DNA from 2 places in the Microbispora sp. H10830 genome. Region 1 is predicted to be linked to the other one. Evidence: predicted binding sites of a transcription regulator. Region 1 holds the regulator's gene; the other holds the start of a gene.
What was found. The regulator LexA, encoded in region 1, represses DNA repair genes until DNA is damaged. The targets are predictions, from matches to a motif close to TCGAACANNTGTTCGA.
Positions count from the first base shown of each region.

Region 2: the regulator LexA is predicted to act here: its motif matches at 1,671-1,686, upstream of HHX35_RS19230 (DUF6504 family protein).

Region 1 covers NZ_JABBWX010000016.1:66,260-70,337, forward strand. Annotated here, with positions in the region: gene nrdR (transcriptional regulator NrdR) at 1-366, opposite strand, end outside; gene lexA (transcriptional repressor LexA) at 798-1,514, shown strand; gene HHX35_RS44000 (cellulase family glycosylhydrolase) at 1,608-3,254, opposite strand; gene HHX35_RS33180 (S41 family peptidase) at 3,470-4,078, opposite strand, start outside.
Region 2 covers NZ_JABBWX010000007.1:89,792-93,869, forward strand. Annotated here, with positions in the region: gene HHX35_RS19225 (DNA polymerase III subunit alpha) at 1-1,250, opposite strand, end outside; gene HHX35_RS19230 (DUF6504 family protein) at 1,330-1,596, opposite strand; gene HHX35_RS19235 (hypothetical protein) at 1,758-2,987, opposite strand; gene HHX35_RS19240 (GntR family transcriptional regulator) at 3,055-3,753, opposite strand; gene HHX35_RS19245 (NRAMP family divalent metal transporter) at 3,942-4,078, shown strand, end outside.

The DNA.
Region 1 (4,078 bases):
CAGGTAGGCCACCTCGTCGAGGTCGCGGAGCGGGCCCAGGATGGCCAGGCCCACCTCGTGGGAGGCGATCTCGGCCGCGCCGGTGCCCCGGATGCTCTCCTCGACGCGCTGCCCGAGCTGGGCGAGGGAGTCCTCGCTGACCGGGCGTCCCTGGCAGGCCCGCCGCACGCCGGCGATGACCTTCTCCCGGGAGAACGGCTCGGTGACCCCGCTGCGCTTGCTCACCATCAGCAGTACGGTCTCCTGCGTGGTGAACCTGCGCCCGCACTCGGGGCAGGTGCGCCGACGGCGGATCGCCGCCCCGTCCTCGGCCGCACGGCTGTCCACGACCCGGGTGTCCGGGTGGCGACAGAACGGACAGTGCACTTCATCGCCTCCCTGAACGCACATCCGGAACACAAGGTGTGGTGAACTTACACAGCTGTGACTACTAGATGTTGTGGTCCAACCGTAGGAGCGCCCGACCTTGAACGCAAGTCGAACCGGCCCTGGGTGAGGAAGTGCCTGCTCGGCGCGCGTGTCGCACCTCCAGTCACGGCCGCGTCAACTGCCCCGCCCGTCGTGGAATACGCCCTTTACGCGCCTTTCCCTGCCGATTTCCGTACGGCTTCTGACCTGGGCGTACTACGACCAGAGAAGATCGGGTAAATCGAACACGGGATCGATCGAACTCCCGTACGATGAGACGGACGGCGAGATCGGCGATTTCGCTGGATATCGAACAATTGTTTGACGGTGATCTTGAATCGCGGTACGGTCGCTCTGTGCGACATGAGGAACACGGATTGAGAGGTGGCATCGTGAGTGACCGAAGTGAGCAAGCGGATGGCGTCAGCGACCTCGCGGTTCGCAGGCGCGACTCGCTTGGCCTCACCCCGAGGCAGCGGAAGATCCTCGAGGTGATCCGCGACTCGGTCCAGCAGCGCGGCTATCCGCCCTCCATGCGGGAGATCGGGGAAGCGGTCCAGCTGACCAGCACCTCCAGCGTGTCGCACCAGCTCACGGCGCTCCAGCGTAAGGGCTACCTCCGGCGTGATCCGCATCGGCCCCGGGCCCTGGAGGTCCGGCTGCCGGGCGAGCCGGTGCTGTGGGTGGACCCGGACGCCACCTCCGAGGAGGAGGCCGGATTCAACCGGCCCACCGCGGCCTACGTGCCGCTGGTCGGCCGCATCGCGGCCGGTGGTCCCATCCTCGCCGAGCAGAGCATCGAGGACGTGTTCGCGCTGCCCAAGCAGCTCGTGGGCGAGGGCACGCTGTTCCTGCTCCAGGTCTCCGGCGACTCGATGATCGAGGCCGCCATCGCCGACGGCGACTGGGTCGTGGTGCGGCAGCAGCCGGTCGCCGACAACGGCGACATCGTGGCCGCCATGATCGACGGCGAGGCCACCGTGAAGACGTTCAAGCGCAAGGACGGGCACGTGTGGCTGGTGCCGCACAACCCCAACTACGAGCCGATCCCCGGTGACGAGGCCACCGTGCTCGGCAAGGTCACGGCCGTCCTGCGCAAGCTGTAGCAGCAGCGGCTCGCCGGTTCCGGACGCCGCACAGGGACAAGCCCGGCGCTCACGAGAGCGCCGGGCTTGTGCTGTGCCGTGTTCGGTCCGCCGTCAGGAGGCGGTGCAGCTCACCGGCGAAGGAACGCCGTTGGTGCCCGACCAGCTGCCGTTGAAGCCGAAGGTGGACGAGGCCCCGGCGCCCAGCGCGCCGTTGTAGGACAGGTTCGTCACCGTGACGTTCGACCCGCTCGCGCTGAGCGTGCCGTTCCAGAGCTGGCTGATGCTCTGGCCGTTCGGGAAGGCCCACTTCACGGTCCAGGCCGAGATGGCCGAGGAACCCGCCTTCACCGTGACCTCACCCTGGAAGCCGCCGGAGTACTGGTTGACGACCTTGTACGTGGCCGTGCAGGTCTTCCCGCCCGGCGACGAGGGAGACGCGGACGGAGACGCCGACGGGGAAGCCGACGGGGAAGCCGACGGAGACGCCGACGGCGACACGCTCGGCGAGGCCGAGGGCGACACCGGCGGCGTCGGGTTACCGCCACCGGTCGGCGGGATCAGGTAGGGCGAGATGATGCTCTGCTTGGCCTGGTCGACCGTCGCCCAGTCGTCCTTCAGGATGCCGCCCGTGTCACCCGAGTTGGGGTTCCACGACCAGTAGGTGAACGACATGCCGTTCACCCCGCTGCCCATGTACTTCATGAGCTCCTGGAGCCAGATCTTGTCGGTGTTGCTGGCGAGCGTGGTGCCGAACTCACCCACCATGATCGGCGCGATGTTCTGCTTGTACAGGTAGCCGAAGTACTTGTCCCAGATGGCCGGCATGTTCGCCGGGTACGACGGGTCGTCGAACCACGCCTGGTGGTAGACCGACGTGGCGTACTCGTGGGGCGAGTAGACGAGCCGGTTGGCCACGTTCAGCCGCACCGGGTACTGGCCCGCCTTGGTGAGGTTGCCGCCCCACCAGCCGCAGTCCTCGTCGTTGCTGGTGTCGTTGTCCCAGACGTTGGACAGGCCGCCGCTCGGGCAGCTCACGCCCTCCACGAAGATCAGCCAGTTGGGCTGCACGGACAGGATGGCGTTGCCCGCACGCTCGGCCGCCAGGCGCCAGTCGCGCGACTCGTCGCCGCAGCCCCAGCAGGAGCCGGTCGCGTTCGGGTTGGTGCCGTCGGCGTGCGGCTCGTTGTGCAGGTCGGCCCCGATGACGGTGGTGTTGCCGGCGTAGTGCTGGGCCAGCGACTTCCAGTCGCTGATCCAGGTGGACTCGGGGACGCCCGAGGTGTACCACAGCGCCGTCTGGCCCGCGCTGGTCGGCCGGTGCCGGTCGAGGATGATCCGCATGCCCTTCTGGCCCGCGTAGTCCACGACCTTGTCGAGGATCTGCAGCGGGGACAGGCCGATCAGGTCGGGGTTGGAGTAGGTGTTGACGCTCGTCGCCTGCGCGCCCGGCTTCAGGGCGTCGTCCGAGAACGGCACCCGGATGGTGTTGTAGCCCAGGCTCGCCATGAGGTCGAGCTGGCTCTTCCACGGGTTGTTCGCCCACAACCCGTGGAAGGTCTTGTTGTCGGTCTCCATGCCGAACCAGTTGATGCCGGTCAGCCGGACCGTGGCGCCGGTGCTGTCGACGATCTTGTTCCCGCTGGTGTGCAGGTAGCCGGTGCCCGTGCCGGCGGCGTTCGCCGGCGACCCGGTGACGACGAGAACGGTCGCCGCCATCGCGGCGGCCGTCGCCAGCCCGCCGAGAATTCGTCTGTACAAGACGTGCCTCCCACGCGGGGCGCACGCCGACGCCGAGCCATACGGTCAGGCGCGCACCCCAGACCACCGCCGGAGCGGTGGTGGTCGCGGCATGCCCTGACCGCACGCCTACATCGATATGACTAGTTTGTGGCTCGGGCGTAATTTTGTCCGGAAGGCCAGCCGATCGTCAACGTCCCGTCACGGCACGATGCCGACGAGCTTCGGCGCCAGGATCACCGCAGCGGCGGCAACTCCGGCGGGGTGGCCGGATGCCTCTCCTGCAGCGCCGCCAGGGCCAGCTCCACCGCCCGTGCCAGCTGCGGATCCCGCCCGGCGACCAGGTCCTGCGGCGTCACGACGACCTCGACGTCCGGGTCGACGCCGTGGTTCTCGACGCCCCACCCCTCGCCTTCGAGCCAGAACGAGTACCGCGGCTGCGTGACGACGGTCCCGTCCACGAGCGAGTAGCGCGAGTCGATGCCGATCACGCCACCCCAGGTCCTCGTGCCCACGAGCGGTCCGATGCCACGGTTCTTGATCCCGGCACTGACGATGTCTCCGTCCGACCCGGCGAACTCGTCGGTGACCCCCACGATCGGCCCGCGAGGCGAGTCCTCCGGGTATCGCGCCGGCTCGTAGCCCCGGGCCAGCGACCACCCGGTCACCCGCCGCTGCAGTTTCTCCAGCACCAGCTCGGAGACATGCCCGCCGCCGTTGTCGCGGATGTCCACGATGAGCCCGTCGAAGCCCATCTCGACACGCAGATCCCGGTGGAACTGCGCCCACCCGGTGGACATCATGTCCGGCACGTGCAGGTAGCCGAGCCGCCCGCCCGACGCCTC
Region 2 (4,078 bases), on a different contig from region 1:
TCCACCTCGCCGATGCCGATCAGGTAGTTGACCAGGCTGCCCGCCCCCGAGCCGCGGATCGCGCACCGCACGCCCATCGCCCGGATCATGTCCGTGATGCCGGCGACGGACGTGAAATAGCCCGACAGCCGCTTCTTCTCGATGACGCGGAGTTCGGCGGCGAGCCGGTCGCGGGCCTCGGCCGAGCGCTCCAGGCCCCGCCGGGCCAGCCCCTCCTCGCAGCGGCGCCGCAGCAGGGGCACCGGGTCCTCGCCGACCTCGGGCAGGTGGAGCCGGGGCCGCTCGGGTTCGAGCAGGGGCACGACCTCGACGGGGTCGAGCACGCACCTGCCGGCCACGCGGCGCGTCTCGGCCAGCAGCCGCGCGGCCCTGCCGGTGTCGCCGCCGCAGATCCGCGCGGCCACCCGCGCCATCTCGGCGCCGTCCTTCAGGTACGCGTGAGCCGTGGGGTCGTCGAGGTGCCGCCCGTCGAGGGGCACCAGCTTGCGCGCCGCGTCGAGCACGTTGCCGATCTGGTGATCGGCGGCGTCCAGGTAGCGGACCGCGTTGGCCAGCACGACCGGCACGCCCATCGAGTCGGCCAGCCCGATCATGCGGGCGGCGGTGTTCGCGTCGCGGTAGCCGTACAGGTCGGACACCTCGACGACCAGGTCGGGGACCACCGCGCGCCAGGCGGCCAGCAGGGCCCTGGCCTGGTCGTCGCGCCGCTCGGCCACCGCGCGGCCGACGCCCGAGCGGGGCCCGAGCAGCACGGTCAGCCGCGGCCCGCCGTCCGGGCCGGTCGCGTGCTCGGCCACCATCCCCGGTGTGACGTACGGCGCGCCGCGCTCCCCCACCTGGTGGGCGGCCGTGACCAGGCGGCACAGCGAGGCCCAGCCGTCCGAGCGCGCGAGCACCACGACTCGCGCCGGCTCGGCCGCCGTCCCCCGGCCACGCCCGTGTCCGTGCCCGTGCTCGTGCCCGTGCCCGTGTCCGGTGCGGCGGCCGGACGGCAGGCCGCCTCCGAACAGGTCGTCCGACGTGGAAGAACCTTGGTCGAGGGCGAGATCGACCCCGACGACCGGGCGGACGCCCTGCTCGTGGCAGGCGATGACGTGCTTGATCGCGCCGTAGAGGCCGTCGCGGTCGGTCAGCGCCAGCGTGTCCATGCCGTGATCGGCGGCCCGCCGGACGAGGGCGGCCGGGAACGCGGTGCCGTACCGCAGCGAGAAGGCGGACGCCACGTGCAGGTGGGCGAAGGCGTGCGTCACAGGCGCGCCCCCGTCCGTCCCCCGGTCCGTCCTCCAGCGGCCCGTCCCCCGGTCGTCGTGGGGAGCTGGAGCGTTCCCATCAGTCCCAGGCCCTCAGCAGGAGCCAGCCGCCGCTGGCGGTGTCGAAGCGCAGTTCATAGGTCCCGACCTCCTTGCCGGCCGCGGCCCCCACCCGCCAGAAACGCCGCTCGCCGGGATCGGCGTCCGAGGTCTTCCACCATTCCCTGGCGACCACCCAGTGGTCCTGGATCTCGCGGACGGTGTAGAGCCGGTCACGCCAGACGAACTGAGCAGGGTGCCCGCCCCGGACCCACACCTCGATCGGATCGCCGTAAAGTCTGCTCAAGACTCCTTCTCCCTGTGGCTTCGTGGCCACCCGGGGGAAGACGGGCGGATGATTCGGGCAGAATCGCCGCTACTTCGAACATACGTTCCCAGCGGGGTGAACGCAAGTCGGCACGGCCCGTTTCCGGGAACAAAAGCCCAGGAAGCGCGTCCGCCGACGGATCACTCGCCGAGCCAGATCCCGCCGCCCCGGTAGGGCGGCTCCTCTCGTTCGGTGGCGTCCGCCACCGCCGCCCAGACGCGCGCCGTCCCCGGCTCCCTGACGACGGCCGCCACCCGGGTGTGCCCGAGCGGACCCGCCGGAAACGTCCCATGCGTCCACTGGCCGCCCGACAGGTGACCGAACGCCGTGCTCCACTCGTTCTTCGCGTAGAACAGCCAGAACCCGCCCCGGCCGTCGGCCTCCAGCCGCAGGTGGGGGTCGAGCTCGGGCTCGCCAGGCAGGCTGTAGCTCCACCGTCCGTTCTCCCGCCGCAGGAGCAGCGTGCGGCCGCAGAAGGTCACGTCCTCCTCCTCGCCGCCGCAGACCCATGCGACCCAGCCGACGGCCGCCATCCCGCCCGACTCGTCCACCGCGAGGTCCACGAGCTCGGAGAGCTGGCCCCGGTGCAGCGTAGGGACCGCGGGGAGCGGGACCGTGCTCCAGGACCAGCCGTTCCATCGGGCGACGGCGGCCCGGCCGCGGCTGGAACCGGCCGCCCAGACCGCACCGCCGGGCAGGCCGTCCACGTCCTTGGCGACCAGCGGCGGCCGTGCCGTGCGCCAGGCACTGCCGTCCCAGTGCCGCAGATCCGACCAGGAGCTCCAGGGCTCCTCGGCTCCCCCTGCCCCGTCGAGGAAGTTCGCGTTGATGATCGCCCAGACGTCGCCGGGGGCCGCCGCGTGCACCCGCTTCGGCTCCGCGCCCGGGCTCGGCGCCGCGGTCCACCTCCGCCCGTTCCAGCGCGCGGCGGTCTTCGCGCCGAACAGCCACACGTCGCGGTCGGAGGAGGCGGCCACGGCCTGCGGCTCCATCGGCGGGATCGCAGCCTCGCGCCACCGCCCGCCGTCGCCGCGCAGCAGCAGCGGCGCCCTCGTCTCGGGCCCGCACGGCTCTCGCACGCGCGTGCCGGCCGCCCACACGGTGCCCTCGCGGGTCACGGCCAGGCCGGTGATGCGGTCACGGTAGTCGTAGTAGGCGACGCGCCACCCGCCGCCCCGGACCGGGCTCGGCTCCGGCGTGGGCGAGCCGGTCAGGCAGGAGGGCGAAGGCCGCTCCCGCGCGGTGGCCGTGGCGGCCGCGGCGTCGGTCTCGTTCCAGGTCTCGAGATCGCGAGGCGTGGTCGACGCGCACGCCGCCGGCAGCACCATCGCGGCCAGCGCCGCCGTCACACCCAGAATCCGCGTCCGCATATCCGTAGGACGCGGCGGGCCGCCATCCGGTTCTGCCGAACCCGCCTGCCGGCCGTGCCCCCTGGGCTCAGACCGCGCGTTCCGCGTAGGCGGCCAGCAGCTGGGCCTCCGCGGTGTCGAAGTACGCGAGCAGCTCCCGCTCGGCCCGCTCGCGGTCGCCGTCGATCAGCAACGTGGCGATGCGCGCGTTGTCCTCCAGATAGGGCTCGTGGAAGGTCCTGAGCTCGCCCATCACGTGGAAGGCCAGCCGCAGCTCGGCGAGCAGGCGCGCCATGGTCTTGTCCACACGGGGACTGGCGAGCAGCGCGGCGATCGCGCGGTGGAACCACATGTTCGCGGTGCCGACGGCCGCCCAGTCGCCGTTCTCCGCGGCCGCCTGACCCTCCTCGACGTGGCGCCGCACCTCCCCCACGGCCTCGGGCGGGGCCGTGACGACCGCCCGTACGCCCGCCGTCTCGAGGATGCGCCGCATCGCGTAGATGTCCGCGACGTCGGCCGCGGCGAGCTTGCGGACGAAGACACCCCGGTGCAGCTCGTGCACCAGCAGGTTCTCGTGCGACAGCAGCCTGAACGCCTCTCGGAGCGTGTTGCGGGAGACGCCGAGCAGGTTGCCGATCGTCTCCTCGGACAGGCGGGTGCCCGGGGGCAGGGAGCCGTCGATGACGTTCTCCCGCAAGACGTCGGCGACCAGTTCGGCGGCGCTGGCCCGATCGAGCACCGGCCGAGCCGCGCTCAACCGTGCCGCCCAGTCCGCCATAGCCGTCATCGCCGCAACCCCTTCTCGACCGCCCGATCACTCCCAGCTTAGGCCGCGGGACGTCGCCGGAATCCAGCGATCACCATCGGGCTTCGCGCGATCACACCCAGTTGTAGCGGAGAAGTAACCGACAAGAGACTTGATGAATCGTTGAACAATCCTCTAGCTTCCAGGGGAGGTGAGCAAAGGAGTCTCGCATGAACCGACCCCCCGACACCCAGACGGCCTCATCCGCGGGCATCACGAGCGGAGGGCGGCGCTCGGCGCTGCTCGGCGCGATGTTCCTCATGGCCACGAGTGCCATCGGCCCCGGCTTCATCACTCAGACGACGAC